DNA from 2 places in the Microbacterium meiriae genome. Region 1 is predicted to be linked to the other one. Evidence: predicted binding sites of a transcription regulator. Region 1 holds the regulator's gene; the other holds the start of a gene.

The links. The regulator LexA, encoded in region 1, represses DNA repair genes until DNA is damaged. The targets are predictions, from matches to a motif close to TCGAACANNTGTTCGA.
Region 2: RI211_RS12010 (HNH endonuclease signature motif containing protein) is a predicted target of LexA. The motif match lies at 2,380-2,395, and genes of this name have one in related genera.

What each region holds. Positions count from the first base shown of each region.
Region 1 is NZ_CP133984.1:2,376,100-2,386,340, reverse strand. Features, by position in the region: gene RI211_RS11495 (S9 family peptidase) at 1-242, opposite strand, end outside; gene RI211_RS11490 (methylenetetrahydrofolate reductase) at 427-1,374, shown strand; gene metE (5-methyltetrahydropteroyltriglutamate--homocysteine S-methyltransferase) at 1,396-3,705, shown strand; gene lexA (transcriptional repressor LexA) at 3,770-4,456, opposite strand; gene RI211_RS11475 (LysM peptidoglycan-binding domain-containing protein) at 4,740-5,108, shown strand; gene RI211_RS11470 (histidinol-phosphate transaminase) at 5,173-6,267, shown strand; gene hisB (imidazoleglycerol-phosphate dehydratase HisB) at 6,264-6,881, shown strand; gene hisH (imidazole glycerol phosphate synthase subunit HisH) at 6,878-7,513, shown strand; gene priA (bifunctional 1-(5-phosphoribosyl)-5-((5-phosphoribosylamino)methylideneamino)imidazole-4-carboxamide isomerase/phosphoribosylanthranilate isomerase PriA) at 7,626-8,372, shown strand; gene RI211_RS11450 (SseB family protein) at 8,356-9,153, shown strand; gene RI211_RS11445 (DUF1844 domain-containing protein) at 9,170-9,568, opposite strand; gene infC (translation initiation factor IF-3) at 9,802-10,241, shown strand, end outside.
Region 2 is NZ_CP133984.1:2,485,785-2,496,025, forward strand. Features, by position in the region: gene RI211_RS12000 (ABC-F family ATP-binding cassette domain-containing protein) at 1-1,515, opposite strand, end outside; gene RI211_RS12005 (alpha/beta fold hydrolase) at 1,558-2,322, opposite strand; gene RI211_RS12010 (HNH endonuclease signature motif containing protein) at 2,548-3,768, shown strand; gene RI211_RS12015 (Cmx/CmrA family chloramphenicol efflux MFS transporter) at 4,055-5,284, shown strand; gene RI211_RS12020 (substrate-binding domain-containing protein) at 5,372-6,493, opposite strand; gene mmsB (multiple monosaccharide ABC transporter permease) at 6,556-7,923, opposite strand; gene mmsA (multiple monosaccharide ABC transporter ATP-binding protein) at 7,920-9,533, opposite strand; gene RI211_RS12035 (LacI family DNA-binding transcriptional regulator) at 9,594-10,241, opposite strand, start outside.

The DNA of each region.
Region 1 (10,241 bases):
TCGCCGTCGACGGTCCAGGCACCGCCCCCGTACTCGTGCACGCGGGAGCGGGCGTTCCAGGGTGCCGGGAGGATCTCCGCCCCCGTCGAGCTGCGCACCGTGACGCGTCCGCCCTCGGCGGGCACGGACTCGGCCCACCACACCTCATCGCCGACGAAGCGTGCTCCGTCGATGCGGGGAGCTGCTCCGGCGACGGCGGCGGCGGTGAAGGGGGAGGACCAGGAGCCGAACGGTGAGGACATGCGTCGAGCCTACGGGCGGTGACACACGACGTCACACTCGTGCGGCGGGCCGAGGGCGTGTTCTAGGTTTCTGGAAACGCCCGGTTGATCCCGGACGTGGAGCGACAGCCGAGCCCGGCACCCGCCCGCGAACGACGTGCTGTTCGTCGTGCGCGGACCCCGGCCCCTGTCCCCTGGAGAGAAGATGTCTTCCCCGTTCGACGCCTCCCGCGCCTCCCGCGTGCCGTTCTCCTTCGAGCTGTATCCGCCCCGCTCGGAGTCGAGCCAGGAGGCGCTGCACGAGACCGTCCGTCACCTCGCCGCGGCGGGGCCCGCGTTCCTCTCGGTGACGTACGGCGCCGGCGGCTCGACCGGGGGACGCTCGCTCGACGTGCTGCGGTTCATCCGCGAGCACACCGACGTCGAGCCCCTCGCCCATCTCACGTGCGTCGGCAACACCTATGCCGGGGCCACGGCGCTCATCCGGGAGTTCCTCGACGCCGGGATCCTCCGCTTCCTCGCCCTCCGCGGCGATCCGCCCGCGGGCCGGACCGAGCCCTTCCTCGGCGACCTGGAGAGCGCAGCTCAGCTCGTGCAGCTCATCGATCGCGTCCAGGCCGAACGTGCTCCGTACCAGGAGTCCCCTGTCCCCGGCCTTCCCGGAGCCGCGCTGGTGGCGCCCCGTCAGAAGGTCGACATCGCGGTCGCGGCCTTCCCGAAGGGGCACCCGCGGGCCACGCACCGCACCCAGGACGTGGAGGCTCTGCTCGCCAAGCAGGCGGCAGGGGCGACCTTCGCCATCACCCAGCTCTTCTTCCACCCGGACGACTACCTCGCCTTCGTGGAGCGTGCCCGAGCGGGCGGCGTCACCATCCCGATCCTCCCCGGCATCATGCCGATCACCTCACCTGCCCGGCTGGCCCGGGTGCTGGAGCTCACGGGGGAGGACCTGCCGAGCGAGCTCTCGGTCGCCCTCGACGTCGAGCCCACGGCCGAGGGGCGCCGGGAGATCGGGATCTCGTGGGCCGCCCGCCTCGCCGCCGACGTCGTCGCCGGCGGCGCCCCCGGCGTCCACCTGTACGCCTTCAACCAGCACGAGACCGTCCTGACCGTCCTCGCCGAAGCCGGCATCATCCCGGCGCTCCGGCACTAGTCCCCGCCGAAAGGAAACACCATGACCGCATTCCCCGAGGGCACCATCCTCGGCTATCCCCGCATCGGCCGCCGCCGCGAGCTCAAGAAGGCCGTCGAGGCATTCTGGGCGGGCCGCATCGACGAGCAGGAGCTGGAGCGGACGGCAGCGGACCTGCGCGCGGCGACCCGTGAACGCCTGGCCGCGCTCGGTCTCGGTCGCACGGACTCGTCGATCCCGGAGTCCTTCTCGTTCTACGACCAGGTCCTCGACGCCGCCGCCACGGTCGGCGCCATCCCCGCGCGCTTCGACGACCTGCGGGAGGCGGACGGGACGATCGGACTCTCCGCACTGTTCACCGTCGCACGCGGCGAGGGGGAGCGCGCGCCGCTGGAGATGACGAAGTGGTTCGACTCGAACTACCACTACCTCGTGCCGGAGATCGGTCCGGAGACGGTGTTCTCCCTCGCCAGCGACCGGCTGGTGCGCGAGGTCGCCGAGGCCGCGGCCGCCGGATTCGTCACGCGTCCCGTGGTCGTCGGACCGGTCACGCTGCTGGCGCTCGCGAAGGCGTCGGACGACGCGCCGGAGGGCTTCGAGCCGCTCTCGCGTCTGGAGGACGTGCTGCCGGTCTACGTCGATCTGCTCGCCCGCCTGCGTGCCGCGGGTGCCGAGTGGGTGCAGCTCGACGAGCCCGCGCTCGTCAGCGAGTCGCTGCCGGCCACGACCGCGCAGCTCGCCTCGGCGGCGGAGCGCGCGCTCGCGGTGCTGGGCAGCGCCGAGGAACGTCCCTCGATCCTCGTCGCGGCCCCGTATGCGAGCCTCGGCGAGACGTTCGGGACCGTGGCCGCGGCCCCCATCGAGGCGATCGCCGTCGACCTCGTGCGCGGTGCCGTCCCGGAAGCGGTGCCTGGCCTCGAGGGCAAGACCCTCGTCGGCGGTGTGATCGACGGTCACAACATCTGGCGTGGCGACCTCTCCGCGGCGCTCGACTCCCTGGAGGCGCTCCGCGCGCTCGGTGCTCCGGTGTCCGCGGCCACCTCGACCTCGCTGCTGCACGTGCCGCACGACGTGCAGGACGAGACCGCGCTCGACGAGCGCCTGGTCTCCTGGCTCGCGTTCGCGGACCAGAAGGTGCAGCAGGTCGTGAGCCTCGCCCGCGGTCTGTCCGAAGGGCGCACGGCGATCGCGACCGAGCTGGACGCCGCGACCGCTGCGCTGCAGGATCGCCTGAGCGCTCCCGGCGTGCGCGACGGTGCGGTGCGTTCCCGTGCGCTGACCGACGCCGACTTCGCCCGTGCTCCGTACGCGGAGCGGGAAGAGGCGCAGAATGTCCTCGGCCTGCCGGTGCTGCCCCTGACGACGATCGGCTCCTTCCCGCAGACCGGCGACATCCGCCGCGCACGCGCGCAGTTCCTCCGCGGCGAGATCCCCGAGGACGACTACGAGGAGTTCCTCCGCCGTGAGGTCGCCGCGGTCGTCTCCCTGCAGGAGGACCTCGGCCTCGACGTCCTCGTGCACGGCGAACCCGAGCGGAACGACATGGTGCAGTACTTCGCAGAGCACCTCGACGGCTTCGCGGTCACGCAGCACGGCTGGGTGCAGTCGTACGGCTCGCGAGCCACGCGTCCGTCGATCCTCTGGGGCGATGTCTCCCGCCCGGCGCCCATCACGGTCGCCTGGTCGGCATACGCCCAGTCGCTCACCGCGAAGCACATGAAGGGCATGCTCACGGGGCCGGTCACCATCCTCGCGTGGTCCTTCGTCCGCGACGACCAGCCTCTGGGGGAGACCGCGAACCAGGTCGCGCTCGCCCTCCGCGACGAGATCGCCGATCTGGAGGCCGCGGGCATCCAGGTGATCCAGGTCGACGAGCCGGCGCTACGCGAGCTGCTGCCGCTGAAGCAGACCGACCAGCCCGCGTACCTGGACTGGTCCGTCGCCTCGTTCCGTCTGGCGACGGGCGGTGCCGCGGCGGCCACGCAGGTGCACACCCACCTCTGTTACTCGGAGTTCGGCGTCGTGATCGACGCGATCCGTGCGCTCGACGCCGACGTGACGTCGATCGAGGCGGCCCGCAGCCGCATGGAGGTCGTCGCGGACATCGCCGAGGTCGGCTTCGACCACGGCATCGGCCCCGGTGTCTACGACATCCACTCGCCGCGTGTGCCGACGGTCGAGGAGGTCGAGTCCCTGCTGCGTCGCGCGGTCGAGGAGATCCCGCTCCGTCAGCTCTGGGTGAACCCGGACTGCGGCCTGAAGACCCGCGGCTACGCCGAGACCACCGCATCGCTGCGGAACATCGTCGAGGCCACCCGCCGGGTGCGCGAGGACGTGGTGGTCACCGCCTGACACTCCTGCTCAGCGAGACGACGAAGGCCCTCCCGGTGCACCGGGAGGGCCTTCGTCGTGTGTCTCAGACGGCGCGCATGACCGCGACGACCTTGCCGAGCACGACGGCTTCGTCGCCCAGGATCGGCTCGAACGCGGAGTTGCGGGGGAGCAGCCAGGTGTGGCCGTCGCGACGACGAAGTACCTTGACGGTGGCCTCGCCGTCGAGCATGGCGGCGACGATCTCGCCGTTCTCCGCGGTGTTCTGCGACCGGACCACGACCCAGTCCCCGTCGCAGATCGCGGCGTCGATCATCGACTCGCCGGAGACCTTGAGCATGAAGAGGTCGCCCTTGCCGACGAGCTGCCGGGGGAGCGGGAAGATCTCCTCCACCTGCTGATCGGCGGTGATGGGCACGCCGGCGGCGATGCGGCCGACCAGCGGGACCAGGGCGGCGTCGCCGACCGGGGTCGCCACATCCGCGGGGTTCTCCGCACCGGTGCCGGGAAGGTCGATGAGGACCTCCATGGCGCGCGTCTTGCCCGGGTCGCGCCGCAGGTAGCCGCTGAGCTCGAGCTGACCGAGCTGGTGCGTGACGCTGGACAGCGACTTGAGTCCGACGGCATCGCCGATCTCGCGCATGCTCGGCGGGTAGCCGTTCTGTGCGATGGAGGCCTGGATGACCTCGAGGATCGCCATCTGCTTCGGGCTGAGACTCTTGCGACGGCGGGTGCGCGGCGCCTCGGACTCGAGGGCTGAGGTGTCGCTCATGGTGCTCCTTCACTGCGTGATCCGACGTGCCGCTTCGAATGTCGGTGGCCCGTGGTGGGGTGTCCTTATCGAAACCGTATCCGAGAAAAGCGCGGATCTGGAAGATCTGTTCGAGCGTGTCGGGCGATTCGCGGGCCGCGGTTTCGAAGACAGCTTGACAGATGTTCGAACTCGAAGATATCTTCGGAACGTAGCTTCGCATCCACGGCTCCCGGCCGAGGCGCGGATGCGAAAGCTACGCCAACCTCCCCGGGCTCCGGCGCCGGGACAGTAAGGAGCAGACATGAGCAGCATCAGCCTCAGCACCGCGACCGCCTTCCCGGCATCGGCCCGTCCGGCCACCCGGCTGCGGATCACGGCACGCGGCCGCCGCGCTCTGCTCGCGCTCGCCTCGGTCCCGCTCGCAGCGGGCATCGCCTTCGCCGCCATCAGCGGGGGCAGTGCGATCGCCTCCGGCGCGGACGCACCGGCCGTCTCCGTCGAGACCGTCACGGTCATGCCCGGCGATACCCTCTGGTCGATCGCGAGCAGCATCGCCCCCGAGGCCGACCCCCGCGAGGTCATCGGTGAGATCAGCCGTATGAACCTCCTCCGCGGCGGCGAGCTGCAGGTCGGTCAGGAGCTCGCGCTCCCGGCCCGCTACACCGACTGACGCGGAGCCCGAGTCTTCCGATCCGGTCGTCACGATGACCTCGGCTCTCCGTGCTCCTCTTAAGATGGGAAGGGTGACCTTCTCCCTCAACGATCTCCCGCTCCGCGACGATCTGCGCGGACTCACCCCGTACGGCGCGCCCCAGGCCCCGCTGCCGGTGGCTCTGAACGTGAACGAGAACACGCATCCCGTTCCCGACGAGGTCGCGAGCGACATCCTCGATGACATCGCCGTGGCGATCCGGGACGTGAACCGGTACCCGGATCGTGAGTTCACGACGCTGCGGGAGGCCTTCGCCGACTACCTGGGTCACGGCCTCACGCCGGAGCAGATCTGGGCGGGAAACGGCTCCAACGAGGTGCTGCAGCACATCTTCCAGGCTTTCGGCGGTCCGGGCCGCACGGCATTCGGCTTCGGCCCGACGTACTCGATGTACCCGCTCATCGCGAAGGGCACAGGGGCGTCGTGGATCGCCGGCACCCGGCAGCCGGACTACACCGTCACCGCGGAGGAGGCGGCGGAGCAGGTCCGTGCGGCCGACCCGGACATCGTGATCCTCTGCTCGCCGAACAATCCGACGGGCACGCCGCTGGGGCTCGACGTGGTGGAGGCCGTCTACGACGCCGCCCGTGGCGTGGTGATCGTCGACGAGGCCTATCAGGAGTTCGCGCCGCGCGATGCCCCGTCTGCACTGACTCTGCTGGAGGGCCGGCCGCGGCTGGCGGTCTCCCGCACCATGAGCAAGGCCTTCGCCTTCGCCGGTGCCCGCGTCGGCTACCTCGCCGCCGACCCCGCGTTCATCGACGCGCTGCGTCTGGTGCGCCTGCCCTACCACCTGAGCGCCCTGACGCAGGCGGCGGCCGTCGCCGCGCTCCGCAATGCCGACGTCATGCTCGGGATGGTGCAGGAGATCGTGGAGCAGCGCGACCGGATCACGGCCACGCTGGAGGCCCTCGGCTACACGCCCCACCTCTCGTGGTCCAACTTCGTGCTGTTCGGCGGCGTCGCGGACCCGCAGGCCACCTGGCAGCAGCTCTACGATCGCGGCGTGCTCGTCCGTGACGTCGGCATCCCCGGTCACCTGCGGGTGAGTGCCGGTACGGAGGCGGAGACCACGGCGTTCCTGGACGCCCTGGCCTCGATAGGATCGGCATCATGACCATCCCCGCGCCCACCGCACGCACCGCGAGCCGCGTGCGCAGCACGTCGGAGTCCACCGTCGAGGTCGAGCTCAACCTGGACGGTACCGGCGCGAGCCGCATCGACACCTCGGTGCCGTTCTTCGACCACATGCTCACGGCGTTCGCGAAGCACTCGCTGACGGATCTCACCGTGCGGGCGTCCGGCGACACCCACATCGACGCGCACCACACCGTGGAAGACGTCTCGATCGTGCTCGGTCAGGCGATCCTCGCCGCGCTCGGGGACAAGTCCGGCATCTCCCGCTACGGCGACGCCCTCGTCCCCCTGGACGAGGCGCTCGCGCAGGCGGTCGTCGACATCTCCGGTCGCCCGTACCTCGTGCACGAGGGTGAACCCGCGGGCTTCGAGCACCACCTGATCGGCGGGCACTTCACCGGATCGCTCGTCCGGCACGTCTTCGAAGCCATCACCTTCAACGCCGCCCTCACCGTGCACGTCCGGGTCCTGGGCGGGCGCGACCCGCACCACATCGCCGAGGCCGAGTTCAAGGCGTTCGCGCGGGCGTTCCGTCAGGCGAAGGCGCTGGATCCCCTCGTCGACGGCATCCCGTCCACCAAGGGAGCCTTGTGAGCGCCGCGCCCCGGGTCGCCGTCTTCGACTACGAATCCGGCAACGTCCACTCCGCGGTCAAGGCGCTCGTCGCCGCGGGAGCCGACGCCGTCCTCACGCGCGACCGCACCGAGGCTCTCGAGGCCGACGGGTTCGTCGTGCCCGGCGTCGGAGCCTTCCAGGCCGTGCGGGACGCCCTGCAGGCTCACGGCGGCGACGAGATCATCGGCCGTCGTCTCGCGGGCGGTCGACCGGTGCTGGGTATCTGCGTCGGCATGCAGGTGCTCTTCGAGCACGGCGTCGAGCGCGGGCACGACACCGCGGGCCTCGGCGAGTGGCCGGGCGCCGTGACGGAGCTCAACGCCCCTGTCCTGCCGCACATGGGCTGGAACACCGTGGAGCCGGGGGAGGACACCGTCCTGTTCCGCGGGATCGAGCAGGAACGCTTCTACTTCGTGCACTCCTATGCGGCGCAGTCCTGGGAGCTCGATGTGATCCCGCCGTTCCCCCAGCCCGTGCTCACCTGGGCGACCTACGGCGGTCCCTTCCTCGCGGCCGTGGAGAACGGCCCGCTCTCGGCGACGCAGTTCCACCCCGAGAAGTCCGGAGACGCCGGCATCCAGCTGCTCCGGAACTGGGTGCAGAGCCTCTGATCCGGAGCCGCGTCGGCGCCGGGCGTCATGCGGTTTGTCCCGCGCCCCGCGGCGGACTACCCTCGTCTCTCGTGCCCTCTCGGGCCGCAGACCCACCCGAACCAAGGACCCCATGAACGACTTCGCGCAGTCCCCCTCGCTCACGCTCCTCCCCGCGGTCGACGTCGCCGGCGGCAAGGCGGTCCGTCTGACCCAGGGGGAGGCGGGCACGGAGACGAGCTACGGCGACCCGCTCGACGCCGCGGGGGAGTGGGTCTCGCAGGGGGCCTCCTGGATCCACCTCGTCGACCTCGACGCGGCGTTCGGACGCGGCAGCAACGCCCCGATCCTGCGCAAGGTCATCAAGCAGTTCAAGAACGTCAACGTCGAGCTCTCCGGCGGCATCCGGGACGACGCGAGCCTGGAGGCGGCTCTGGAGAGCGGCGCCGCCCGCATCAACCTCGGCACCGCCGCCCTGGAGAACCCGGAGTGGGCCGCCGACGTGATCAGCCGCTTCGGCGAGGCGATCGCCGTCGGCCTCGACGTGCGCGGCACGACGCTCGCGGCGCGGGGCTGGACGAAGGAGGGCGGTGACCTCTGGGAGGTGCTCGAGCGCCTCGAGGACGCCGGCTGCAGCCGCTACGTCGTCACCGACGTGACCAAGGACGGCACGCTGCGCGGTCCGAACCTGGAGCTCCTGCGTGAGGTCACCTCGCGCACGCCGAAGCCGGTCGTCGCGTCGGGCGGCATCTCGAACCTCGACGACATCGCCGCCCTGCGCGACCTCGTGCCGCTGGGCGTCGAGGGCGCCATCGTCGGCAAGGCGCTGTACGCGGGCGCCTTCACGCTGGCGGAGGCTCTGGATGTCGCCGGAGACTGACCCCCACGCCTGCGGGCCGGAGTCGCACAACCGGGCCGACTCGGCCGGGGTCCCTTGGGAGGGGCGCAGCTTCGAGTCGAATCCGCACGCCGCGGACGACGGCTCGGCGGACCCTGCTCTTCTCGCCGCCCTGCTCCGCTTCCGCGCGGGGGAGGGGAGCCAGACGGAGGTCGTCGACGCGTTCCGCTCCGCGCGGGTGCTCATCCCGCTGATCGCCGAGAAGGGTGAGGAGGGTGTGGCCCCCAGCGGCCTCGCGGTGGACAAGACGCAGGAGCTGTCGATCGTCACCGTCGCCGCACCGGACGGGCGCCGCGTCCAGCCGGTGTTCTCGTCGGTCGAGACGATGCAGCGCTGGGACCCGTCGGCGCGACCCATCCCTGTCGAGGCCGTCCGCGCCGCGCTGGCCGCATCGTCGGAGGACACCGACCTCATCGTGCTCGACCCGACCTCGGACACGGAGTTCGTGATCCGGCGACCCGCCGTCTGGGCCGTGGCGCAGGGGCACGCGTGGGAACCGAGCTTCCTCTCGCCCGAGGTGGTCACCGCGCTCCGGGAGAGCATCGCCCATGAACTCGCCGTGATCGACGTCGCGGTCGCGCCCGGTGACCCGGATGCGCGGCTGCGCGGGCCGGAGCTCATCGTGGTGCTGGAGCTCGTCGACGGCCTGGAGCGCGAGGTCCTGGATGCGGTGCTCGCGCGCCTCGCCCAGCGGTGGGCGGCGGATGACCGCATCGCCGTCCTCGCCGACTCGCTGACGGTCAAGCTCCGCCGCAGCGTCTGAGGGGGCGCCGACCGGATCAGGTGACGGGGCCGGTCCACTTCTCGCCGGGGCCCTTGCCGATCGGGTCCGGGATGGTCGAGGCCTCGCGGAAGGCGAGCTGCAGCGAACGGAGGCCGTCACGCAACGAGCGGGCGTGCATGTCGCTGATCTCGGGGGCGCCGGCGGTGATGAGTCCCGCCAGCGCGTTGATGAGCTTGCGCGCCTCGTCCAGGTCGAGCTGAGCCGCGGCCTCCGGGTCGTCCGCCAGGCCGAGCTTGACGGCGGCAGCACTCATGAGGTGCACGGCGGCGGTGGTGATCACCTCGACGGCCGGGACGTCGGCGATGTCGCGGACGGCCGAGGAGGCCGCTTCTTCCTGCCGAGCCCATCGCTCCTCGCGCTCGCGGGCCGCCTCGTCCGATGCCTGGTTCGTCACTTCGCCTTGCTTTCTGTTAGACTTTGGCGGGCTCCGGAGCGTCATGCTCCGGAACGAAAGAGGATTCACTTCCCACCCGCGCTTGCCGTTCCAGGCTACCGGGTCTTGCGCTCCGCCGGCTCCGCTCGTCACGAGGGGACCGGTAGACAGGGTGCGGAGCCGGCGTCTGAGAGCCGGCGGGTGGGGGACGACTCCGATTTCGCCCGAGATGCAGACAGCATCACGGTGGCCGAATCACATCGTCTAAGGAGCTCCGCATCAGCGATCCCCGTACCAATGAGCGCATCCGCGTCCCCGAGGTCCGCCTCGTCGGCCCCGCGGGTGAGCAGATCGGCGTTGTCCGCATCGAGGCAGCGCTGCGTCTCGCACAGGAAGCCGATCTCGACCTCGTCGAGGTCGCCCCGAACTCGAAGCCGCCCGTCGTCAAGATCATGGACTACGGCAAGTTCAAGTACGAGGCCGCGCAGAAGGAAAAGGAAGCGCGTCGCAACCAGGCGAACACGATCCTCAAGGAAGTCCGCTTCCGTCTGAAGATCGAGGCGCACGACTACACCACGAAGCTCAAGCGCGCCGAGGGCTTCCTCAAGGCCGGTGACAAGGTCAAGGCCATGATCCTCTTCCGCGGTCGCGAGCAGTCGCGTCCCGAGCAGGGTGTGCGTCTGCTGCGCAAGTT
Region 2 (10,241 bases), 110 kb from region 1:
CTCCAGGAAGTACCGGTCGTGGCTGACGACGAGGAGCGTGCCCGACCAGGAGTCGAGGAGGTCCTCGATGGCGGCGAGCATGTCGGTGTCCATGTCGTTCGTGGGCTCGTCGAGGATGAGCACGTTCGGCTGGTCGAGCAGCACGAGCAGCAGCTGCAACCGACGCTGCTGGCCACCGGAGAGATCCTTCACCGGCGTCGAGAGCTGGGCGGAGGAGAACCCGAGTCGCTCCAGGAGCTGTCCGGGCGTGAGGTCCTGCGCCTTCGACCCGGCGCCGAGCGTGTACGAGGTGCGCAGACCCGAGATGACTACGCGCACGGGGTCGTTCCAGTGCGGCAGGAGTTCGTCGAGGCGCTGCGTAAGCGTGCGCACCTGCACGGTCTTCCCTCGCTTGATCCGCCCCTCGGTGGGCTCGACCGTGCCGGAGATGAGCCCCAGGAGTGTGGACTTCCCGGCGCCGTTCACGCCGAGGATGCCCGTGCGCTCGCCCGGGGCGATCCGCCACTCGACGTCCTTGAGCACGGTCTTCCCGCCGGTCCCTGAGCCCGCCTGGGTCCCTGAGCCTCCCTGGGTCCCTGAGCCTCCCTGGGTCCCTGAGCCTGCCTGGGTCCCTGAGCTTGTCGAAGGGTACGTCACCCCCACATCGAGCAGGTCGACGACGTCCTTGCCCAGCCGCGAGACGGCGAGCGACTGCAGCGAGACCTTGTCGCGGATCTCGGGCACGTCGGCGATGAGCTCGTTGGCGGCGTCGATGCGGAACTTCGGCTTGCTGGTGCGGGCCGGGGCACCGCGGCGCAGCCAGGCGAGCTCCTTGCGGGCGAGGTTCTGCCGCTTCGCCTCTGTCGCCGCCGCCATGCGGTCGCGCTCGACCCGCTGCAGGATGTAGGCCGCGTAGCCGCCCTCGAAGGGCTCGACGATGCGGTCGTGCACCTCCCACGTCTCGGTGCAGATCTCGTCGAGGAACCACCGGTCGTGGGTCACGACGAGGAGGGCTCCGGCGTTCGCGGGCCAGCGCTTCTTGAGGTGCCCGGCGAGCCACGTGATCGCCTCGACGTCGAGGTGGTTCGTCGGCTCATCGAGCGCGATGACGTCCCAGTCGCCCGTGAGCAGTTTCGCGAGGGACACACGGCGGCGCTGCCCGCCGGAGAGGGAGCCGATCTGCGCGTCCCACGGCAGATCCGTCAGCAGCCCCTCGATCACGTCGCGGACGCGGGCGTCTCCGGCCCATTCGTGCTCGGCCATGTCGCCGACCACGGCGGCGCCGATCGTGATGTCGTCGGGGAGCGTGTCGGCCTGGTCGAGCACGCCGATGCGGGTGCCGCCGCGCACGGTCACGCGCCCGGAATCCGGTTCCTTCCGGCCGGCGAGCATGGCGAGAAGGCTCGACTTGCCGTCGCCGTTGCGGCCGACGATGCCGATGCGGTCGCCCTCCTCGATGCCGAGGGTCACGGCGTCGAAGACGACGCGGGTCGGGTATTCGAGGTGCAGGGCTTCGGCCCCGAGAAGATGTGCCATGTCCTCTCCAGGGTAGTCGCGCCGCGTCGGGCGGTCGCCCGGTCAGACGAGCGAGGGGGCGAAGAGCTCCGGCAGCGCGGCGGTGAAGACCTCGAAGTGGCTGTACCAGACGGTGTGGGCGGCGCCGGGGATGCTGCGCACCGTCACCCCGCCGTGCTCGAACCGTCGCGCGTCCTCATCGGTCACCCAGGCGCTGGGTTCCGCGCGCACGACGATGGAGCCGGGGGCGGCGGTCCAATGGCCGTCCTCCCCGCAGGAGACGGAGGCCGCCGTCGGCGGGTCGAACCGCTCGGCCGCCCGCGCCTCGACCGTGGCGTCGTCGACGGAGTAGAAGGGACGGAGGCGGCGGAGGTCGGCGGGCGACATCCGCTCGCGGCGGTCATGCTCGTACTGCGACACGAGCACGGCACGATCCTGGCCGCCCTGCAGGGCGAGCGGCGCGTCGACGTAGACCGCGAGGCCCGGGTCGAGGCGGGGCGCGGCGGCGGCGAGCACCGTGGCTCCGAAGGAGTGCCCCACGGCGACGGCGAGGGTGGAGCAGGCGCGGTCCCCCGGGGTGCCCTCGGCATCGCAGCCGGCCGCGACCTGCGCCAGAGTCTCGACGACGGCATCGGCCGCCGACTCGATCGTGAGCTCCGGGTCACGCGGCGAGAGGCCGTGGCCGGGCAGATCGAGCGCCAGCACGCGGAAGCCGCGTTCCACGAGCAGCGGGACCACGCGGTGCCAGCTCTCGGCGGACCCCATCATGCCGTGCAGCAGCACGGCGACGCGGTCGCCCTCCCCGGCTTCGATGACGTTCAGGAGCACGGAGCCAGTCAACCACGGTCGTTATTCTTTCGTGATACGACTTTCGGCCAGATTCCTTCGAACCTTCGTTCGAATGTCGGTGGTCGGTGATGGACTGACGTCATGCCCGCACTGCTCGACGCGACCGACTCCCAGATGGCGATGCTCGCCGATCTGGTGGAGGGGCTGGAAGCGGCCGAGAAGACGCTGAGCAGCATGTAGGCGGCCCGCGACGGACTGCTCGCGATGGCGGGGCGTCTTGCGGTCGACATCGCTCGGCAGGCGCGTCATCCGGACGGCGGCGACATGGCGATCCGCACGGTCGCCGCGGAGATCGGGGCCGCACAGCGCGTCAGCGACCGCACGATCGAACGGCGGATGTCCGAGGCGTCCTGGCTGGTCGAGCGGTTCCCCACCGTCTGGGAGGCCCAGGGCGCCGGACGGATCAGCGCCGCGCACGCGCGGCTGATCGTGGAGGCGGGCGCTCATCTCGATGACCCGGACGACCGTTCGTGTTTCGCGACGGAGGCGATCGAGGTGGCCGCTGCGGAGTCTCCGAACCGGATACGCCGGCTCGTGCGCCGACTGGCCGACCGGCTCCAGGAGCGGACGCTCGTCGAGCGACACCGCGACGCCAGGGAGCTGCGCCGCGTCTGGGTGACCGACCTCGAGGACGGCATGGCCGAACTCGGTGCGCGCGGCCCTGCGGCCCTCGTGCACGGCATGTTCGACCGGCTCTCCCAGATGGCGCATGCCGTGCGGGAGGAGAACGCGCGAGCACACCGTCGGGAGGCGGAGGAGAGCATCCCCGACGACAGGACCGTGGACCAGCTGCGCGCGGACCTGCTCGCCGACCTCGTCCTGACGGGCGCTCCGGCGGGACATGACTCGGACGAAGGACTGCTCTCGGAACTTCGAGCGCGCGTCGAGGTCACCGTGCCGGTGCTGACCCTGATGCACGGCGAGCAGGAAGGGACCACGGACGGGACTCCGATCCTCGCCGCCGAGCTCGACGGGGTCATCCCGATCGATCCGGCCACGGCCCGCCGACTGGCCGGCGCGGCGAGCGGATGGGACCGGGTGCTCACCCACCCGATCAGCGGGGCGCTGCTGGCCGTCGACCGGTACCGGCCGAGCGAAGACCTCCGCCGGCACCTGCGGGCCCGCGATCAACGCTGCCGCTTCCCCGGCTGCGGCCTCGCGCCGCGGAAGTGCGACCTCGATCACAATCACGATGCGGCGCTCGGCGGAGAGACCGTGCACGACAACCTCGCGACCTTCTGTCGACGACATCACATGCTCAAACACCACTCTCCGTGGCACGTCGAGCAGGGGCCGGGCGGCGTTCTCGAGTGGACGAGCCCCACCGGCCGGAGCTACATCGACCGACCGCCGCCTCCGCACACCGTGACCTTCGCCGAGGATCCCCCGTGGTCCGCCGCCGACGCGCGGCCCGGCTCCGACTGATCCCGCAGGCACGACGTTGACGTCTGCACACCGATCACGCAGGGACACCGATCACGCAGGCACACCGATCGCGCCTGCACACCGATCACGCAGGCACGCCGATCAGCCGTAGGGTGGAGGGCATGTCGAGTCCCGAATCAGACAGGTCGGGGGCTGCCGGTCACACCGTCAGCCCCGTGAACCGCTGATCCCTTCGTCCGCCCTGTCGGCGGGCGCGCGCCGGTGACCCGGGCGCTGACCGTGGTGACGAGAAGCCCTCCTCTTCCCTCTCACCTCGGAGCACTCGATGCCTTTCCCCCTCTATGCCCTCGCCCTGGCGGTCTTCGTCATGGGCACCTCGGAGTTCATGCTCGCTGGACTCCTCCCCGCGATCGCGGACGACCTCCACGTCCCGGTCGGCACGGCCGGTCTCCTCACCTCGGCCTTCGCCGTCGGCATGGTCGTGGGCGCGCCCGCCATGGCCGCGTTCGCGCGCGAGTGGCCGCCGCGTCGCACGCTCATCGTCTGCCTGGCGCTCTTCGCCGCGTGCCATGTCGTCGGCGCGGTGACGTCTGCCTTCGAGCTCCTCCTCGTCATGCGCGTGCTCAGCGCCCTCGCGAACGCGGGGTTCCTCGCCGTCGCGCTGCGTACGGTGACTCTCCTCGTCCCCCGCGAACGCACGGGACGCGCCCTCGCGGTGGTGCTCTCGGGGACGACCATCGCCACCGTCGTCGGCGTCCCTGCGGGGGCGGTGCTCGGCAGCGCATCGAGCTGGCGGGCCACCTTCGCCGCCGTCGCTCTGCTCTGTCTCCCCGCGCTCCTCGGGATCCTCCGTGGAGTGCCGACGACGATCCGGGGCGCGACGCATGGGCAGCCTCGGTCGACATCCGGAGCAGCCCCGGCCCCGGCGCATCCCGCCAGGAAGGCACCGTCCCTGCGCGCGGAAATCGCCCTCCTGCTGACGCCGCCGCTCGCCCTCGCGATGATCCTGGCGGCGCTGGTGAACGCGGGGACCTTCGCGGTCTTCACGTTCCTGGCGCCGATCGTCACCGAGATCGCCGGTCTGCCCGACGCTGCGGTCTCGGTCGCGCTCGTCTTGTTCGGTCTCGGCTCGTTCCTCGGCGTGACGATCGCCGGTCGATACACTGATCGGCACTCGGGCGCGTTGCTCGCCGTCGGTGGACCGCTGCTCCTGGGCGGCTGGATCGTCTTGGCGACGGTCGCGGATCAGCCGGTCGCGCTGCTGGTTCTCGTCTTCGTGCAGGGCATGGCCTCGTTCGGCGTGGGAAGCACCTTGATCACCCGCGTCCTGTACGCCTCCTCCGCCGCCCCGACGATGGGAGGGTCCTACGCGACCGCGGCCCTGAACCTCGGTGCCGTGATCGGTCCGGCCTGGGGCGGCTGGACGCTCGCCAGCGGAGCCGGTCCGCTCTCCCCCGTCGCGGTCGCCGTGACCCTGTCGACCTGTGCCCTCCTTCTTGCCCTGATCACGCGAAGAAGGCACTCCGGCAGCGGACGCCGCGAGGCTGAGCCCTGACAACGGCGGCGAGCCGCCCGGACCCGAAGGTCCGGACGGCTCGTCGTGTCCGACGTTCGCGGGGAACGAGGACGGTCTCGCTTCTGCTTACTCGTACGACTTCACGATCTCGAGGAGGCTCGGAACGTTGGCGTACGCCTCGGCCGCGTTCTCCTTGGTCACGATGACCGGCGGGAGGAGGTAGGCCGGGACGACCTTCTTGCCGTTGTCGTACTGGTCGGTGTCGTTGACGTCGACCTCGTCGCCCTTCTGGAGCTGACCGACCATCTTGATGGCCTGCTCCACGAGCAGCGTGGTGTCCTTGTTGATCGTGGAGTACTGCACGCCCTCCATGATCGACTTCACCGACTCGACCTCGGAGTCCTGACCGGTGACCACCGGGACGGGCTTGCCGGCCTGCTGCGCCGAGGTGATGATGGCGCGGGCGAGGGTGTCGTTCGGGGACAGGACGCCGTCGAGCGTCTCCGAGCCGTAGCTCGACGTGAGGATCGAGTCCATGCGACGCTGCGCGTTCTCCGGCTTCCAGCCCTCGGTCGCCGTCTGGGAGATCTCGGTCTGCCCGGAGACGACGTTCAGCGTGCCGTCGTCGATCTTCGGCTGCAGCACCTCCATCGCCCCGTTGAAGAACACCGCCGAGTTGGCGTCGTCCGGCGAGCCCGAGAACAGCTCGATGTTGTACGGCGCCTCGTGATCCGCGCGCTCGGCGAGGCCGTCGAGCAGCGCCTGGCCCTGGAGCTTGCCGACCTCGAAGTTGTCGAAGGCGACGTAGTAGTCCACGGCGTCGGTGTTCTCGATGAGACGGTCGTAGGCGATGACCGCGACACCCGCGTCGCGGGCGGCCTCCACCTGCGTGGTGAGCTGCTTGCCGTCCTTGGCACCGATGATGATGACCTTGGCGCCACCGGTGACCATCGCCTGGATCTGGTTCTGCTGCTCTGCGACCGTGTTGCTGGCGGGCGCGTACTGCACGTCCGCCTTGAAACCGGCCTTCTCCAGGCCGTCGGTGAACAGCTGACCGGCCAGGACCCAGTTCTCCGAGGTCTTGTCGGGCAGAGCGACACCGATCGTGGAGCCGGCGTCGAAGCCCGAGGCGGTCTCCTCGCCCGCCCCCGAACCCGAGTCCCCACCGCCGCGCTCCGAGGAGCAGCCGGTGAGGGCGAATGCGCCCGCGACGACAAGCGCTGTCGCCGACAGAAGGATCTTCTTCATGTGATCTCTTTCTCTGGTGTGTGCAGGTCCCGCCGCGCCTGCGTTGCGCGACGTGGCCCTTACTATCCGCGCGTCTCCTCGACGGCGGGGGCTTCGTACTTCTGACTGGTGGGGTAGTTGGTCTTCGTGGGATCGAACGTGTCGGTGGCCGGGTCCTGCTTGCGGCCGAGACGGCGCGTGAGGAAGCCGGTGATCGACGGACGACCCTGCTGCTTGTTCCACACGTCGACGCCGACGGCGAACAGCAGCACGAGGCCCTTGATCATCGAGACCACGTCAGCACCGGCGCCGAGCAGCGCGAGGCCGTTGTTCAGGAACGCCATCACCAGACCACCGATGATCGACCCGATCACCGTGCCGATGCCGCCGGAGACGGCCGCGCCGCCGATGAAGACGGAGGCGATCGCGTCGAGCTCCCAGCCGTTGCCGTCCTGCGGGCCCGAGGCGGTCGCCCTCGCGACGTAGATCATGCCGGCGAGCGAGGCCAGGACCGACATGTTCATCATCACGAAGAAGTCCACCCAACGGTCCTTCACGCCCGAGAGGCGCGCGGCCTGGCGGTTGCCGCCGACCGCGTAGATGTGGCGGCCGAAAACGGTGTTGTTCGTGATGAACGAGTAGAGGATGACGAGGGCGAGGAGGATGACGCCCGAGATCGGGAAGCTCGTGCCCTCGCGCCCCGTGGCGAACAGCCAGCCGGCGATGAGGATGACGGCCGAGATGAGGACGACCTTCGTCACGCTCACCCAGATGGGCGCCATGTCGGAGCCCATCTTGCGCTGGATGCGCCGGGTGCGGATCTCCCAGAACACGATCCATGCGACACCGGCGAGCGCCAGCAGCATGGTCGGGATGTTGAACGGCAGGGGCAGGGCGATCTCCGGCAGGTAGCCGGCACCGATGATCTTGAAGCCCTCCGGCACGGGCACGGACTGAGAGTCACCCACCGCCTGGTTCGCACCGCGGAAGAACAGCATGCCGGCCAGCGTCACGATGAACGCCGGCACCCCGACGTAGGCGACCCAGAATCCCTGCCAGGCGCCGACGAGCACGCCGACACCGAGACCGAGGAGGATGCCCAGCGGCCAGGGGAGGTTCCAGTCCTGCATGGCCTTCGCCACGACGATGCCCGTGAACGCGGCGACCGATCCGACCGAGAGGTCGATGTGTCCCATGATGATGACCATCACCATGCCGATCGCCAGGATCAGGATGTACGAGTACTGGTTGACGACGTTGATGAGGTTTCCGGAGGACAGCGTCAGTCCGGTGCCCTTGAAGATCCACGTCAGCACCTGGAAGACGACGAGGATGACGACGAGGCTGCCGAGGATGCCGAACTGACGGAGGGTCGACTGCCCTCCCCCGAACATCTTCGTGATGTCCTTGAAGTGGAAGCCGCGCTTCGCGGTGGTCGAGTCGGTGGTCATGCGGTTGCTTTCTGGGTCGCGGAGGTCATGCTGCGCATGAGGTCTTCGGGGGTCGCCTGGTCGGCCGGGATGCAGTCGGTGACCCGGCCTTCGAACACGGTGTAGATGCGGTCGGAGATGCCGAGCAGCTCGGGCAGCTCGCTGGAGATGACGATCACGCCCTTGCCCTGCGCGGCGAGCTCGTTGATGATCGCGTAGATCTCGTACTTGGCGCCGACGTCGATGCCGCGGGTGGGCTCGTCGAGGATCAGCAGGTCGGGGTCGGTGAACATCCACTTCGCCAGGACGACCTTCTGCTGGTTGCCGCCGGACAGCTTGCCGACGCCCTCCTCCACCGACGGGGTCTTGATGCGCAGCGCCTTGCGGTACCGCTCCGCCACCGAGAACTCCTCGCGGGAGTCGACGACGCCGTGGTGCGCGATCTTGGAGAGCTTCGCCGCGACGATGGACCGCTTGATGGTGTCGAGGAGGTTGAGGCCCAGCACCTTGCGGTCCTCGCTCACGTAGGCGAGCCCGTGCTTGATGGCGGCGGCGACGTCGGGGAGCTCGATCTCCTGTCCGTCCTTCACGATCGTGCCGGAGAGGAACGTGCCGTAGGAGCGGCCGAAGATGCTCATCGCCAGCTCGGTACGGCCGGCCCCCATGAGCCCGGCGATGCCGACGACCTCGCCACGACGGACGTTGATGCTCGACCCCTTCACGACCATGCGCTCCGGCACGGTCGGATGCTGGACCCACCAGTCCTTGACCTCGAAGAACACCTCGCCGATCTCCGGCGTGCGATCCGGGTAGCGACTCTCCAGCGACCGGCCGACCATGCCGCGGATGATGCGGTCCTCGTTGATCTCGCCGCGGGAGATGTCGAGCGTCTCGACCGTACGGCCATCGCGGATGATCGTGATCTCGTCGGCGATCTGCTCGATCTCGTTGAGCTTGTGACTGATCATGATCGACGCGATGCCCTTGGCCTTGAGCCCGAGGATCAGGTCGAGGAGGTGCTGCGAGTCGTTCTCGTTGAGCGCCGCGGTCGGCTCGTCGAGGATGAGCAGCTTGACGTCCTTGTTGAGCGCCTTGGCGATCTCGATGAGCTGCTGCTTGCCGACGCCGAGCGTCTTGACCGGGACGTCAGGGTCCTCATCCAGCCCCACGCGGGCGAGGAGCTCGATCGTGCGCTCCTTCTGTGCCTGCCAGTCGATGCGCCCGAAGCGGCGGATCTCGTTGCCGAGGAAGATGTTCTCGGTGACCGAGAGCTCCGGGATGAGCGCGAGCTCCTGGTGGATGATGACGATGCCGGCCTGCTCGCTGGCAGCGATGTCCTTGAAGCGCTGCTCCTGGCCGTACAGGAGGATCTCGCCGTCGTAGGTCCCGTAGGGGTACACCCCCGAGAGGACCTTCATCAGCGTCGACTTCCCGGCGCCGTTCTCGCCGCAGATCGCATGGATCTCACCGGCGCGGACGGTGATCGAGACGTCGGCGAGCGCCTTGACTCCCGGGAACTCCTTGGTGATGCGGCGCATCTCCAGGATCGGGCCTGACACGGTCGGCAACGTTGCTGTGGTGCTCACGGATCTTCCTCGCGACGTGCGGTCACCTTCGATGTGACCGTTCACATCGGTATATCGTCGTCTTCCGCAGGAGCGGTGTCAAGTCCGCGGCGTGTTTTCGTGTCGCTACCGTGATGCAGCGGATTCGCGCGCCCGCAGAAGGGTCTGCAGAGGGCCGAACGCGGGGGGCTTCTCACCGCGGATCTCGGCGAGGAGGATGCGCACGGCGCGTCGGCCGAGCTCGGGGAAGTCCTGATGCACGGTGCTGAGCGTCGGCGCCACGTGCGCCGCGACCGGGATGTCGTCGAAGCCGATCACGCTCACGTCGTGCGGCACGCGCAGCCCGGCATCGCGGAAGCCGTGGAGCAGCCCGATCGCCATGAGGTCGTTCGCCGCGAACACCGCCGTGAAGTCGCGCCGCAGCGAGAGTTCCTTGCCGGCGAAGTAGCCGAAGTCGGCCGTCCAGTCGCCGCGGATCGGTGGGAACGTGGAAAGGTCGGCGTCGCGGAGCGCATCGAGGTACCCGCGCATCCGGGACTCGGCCTCGATCCAGTCCTGCGGGCCGGCGAGATGGAGGATGTCGCTGTGGCCCAGAGCGATCAGGTGCTCCGTGGCCGCCTTCGCCCCCGCCACCTGGTCAGCCGAGAGGCTCACGCCGTCCGATCCCGAGGCCGTCTGCAGGGTCACGAACGGCATCGTGACGTTCATGCCGCGCAGGACATGGAAGACGCGCACCTGCGGCGCGAGCACCACGATGCCGTCGACCTGCTCGCG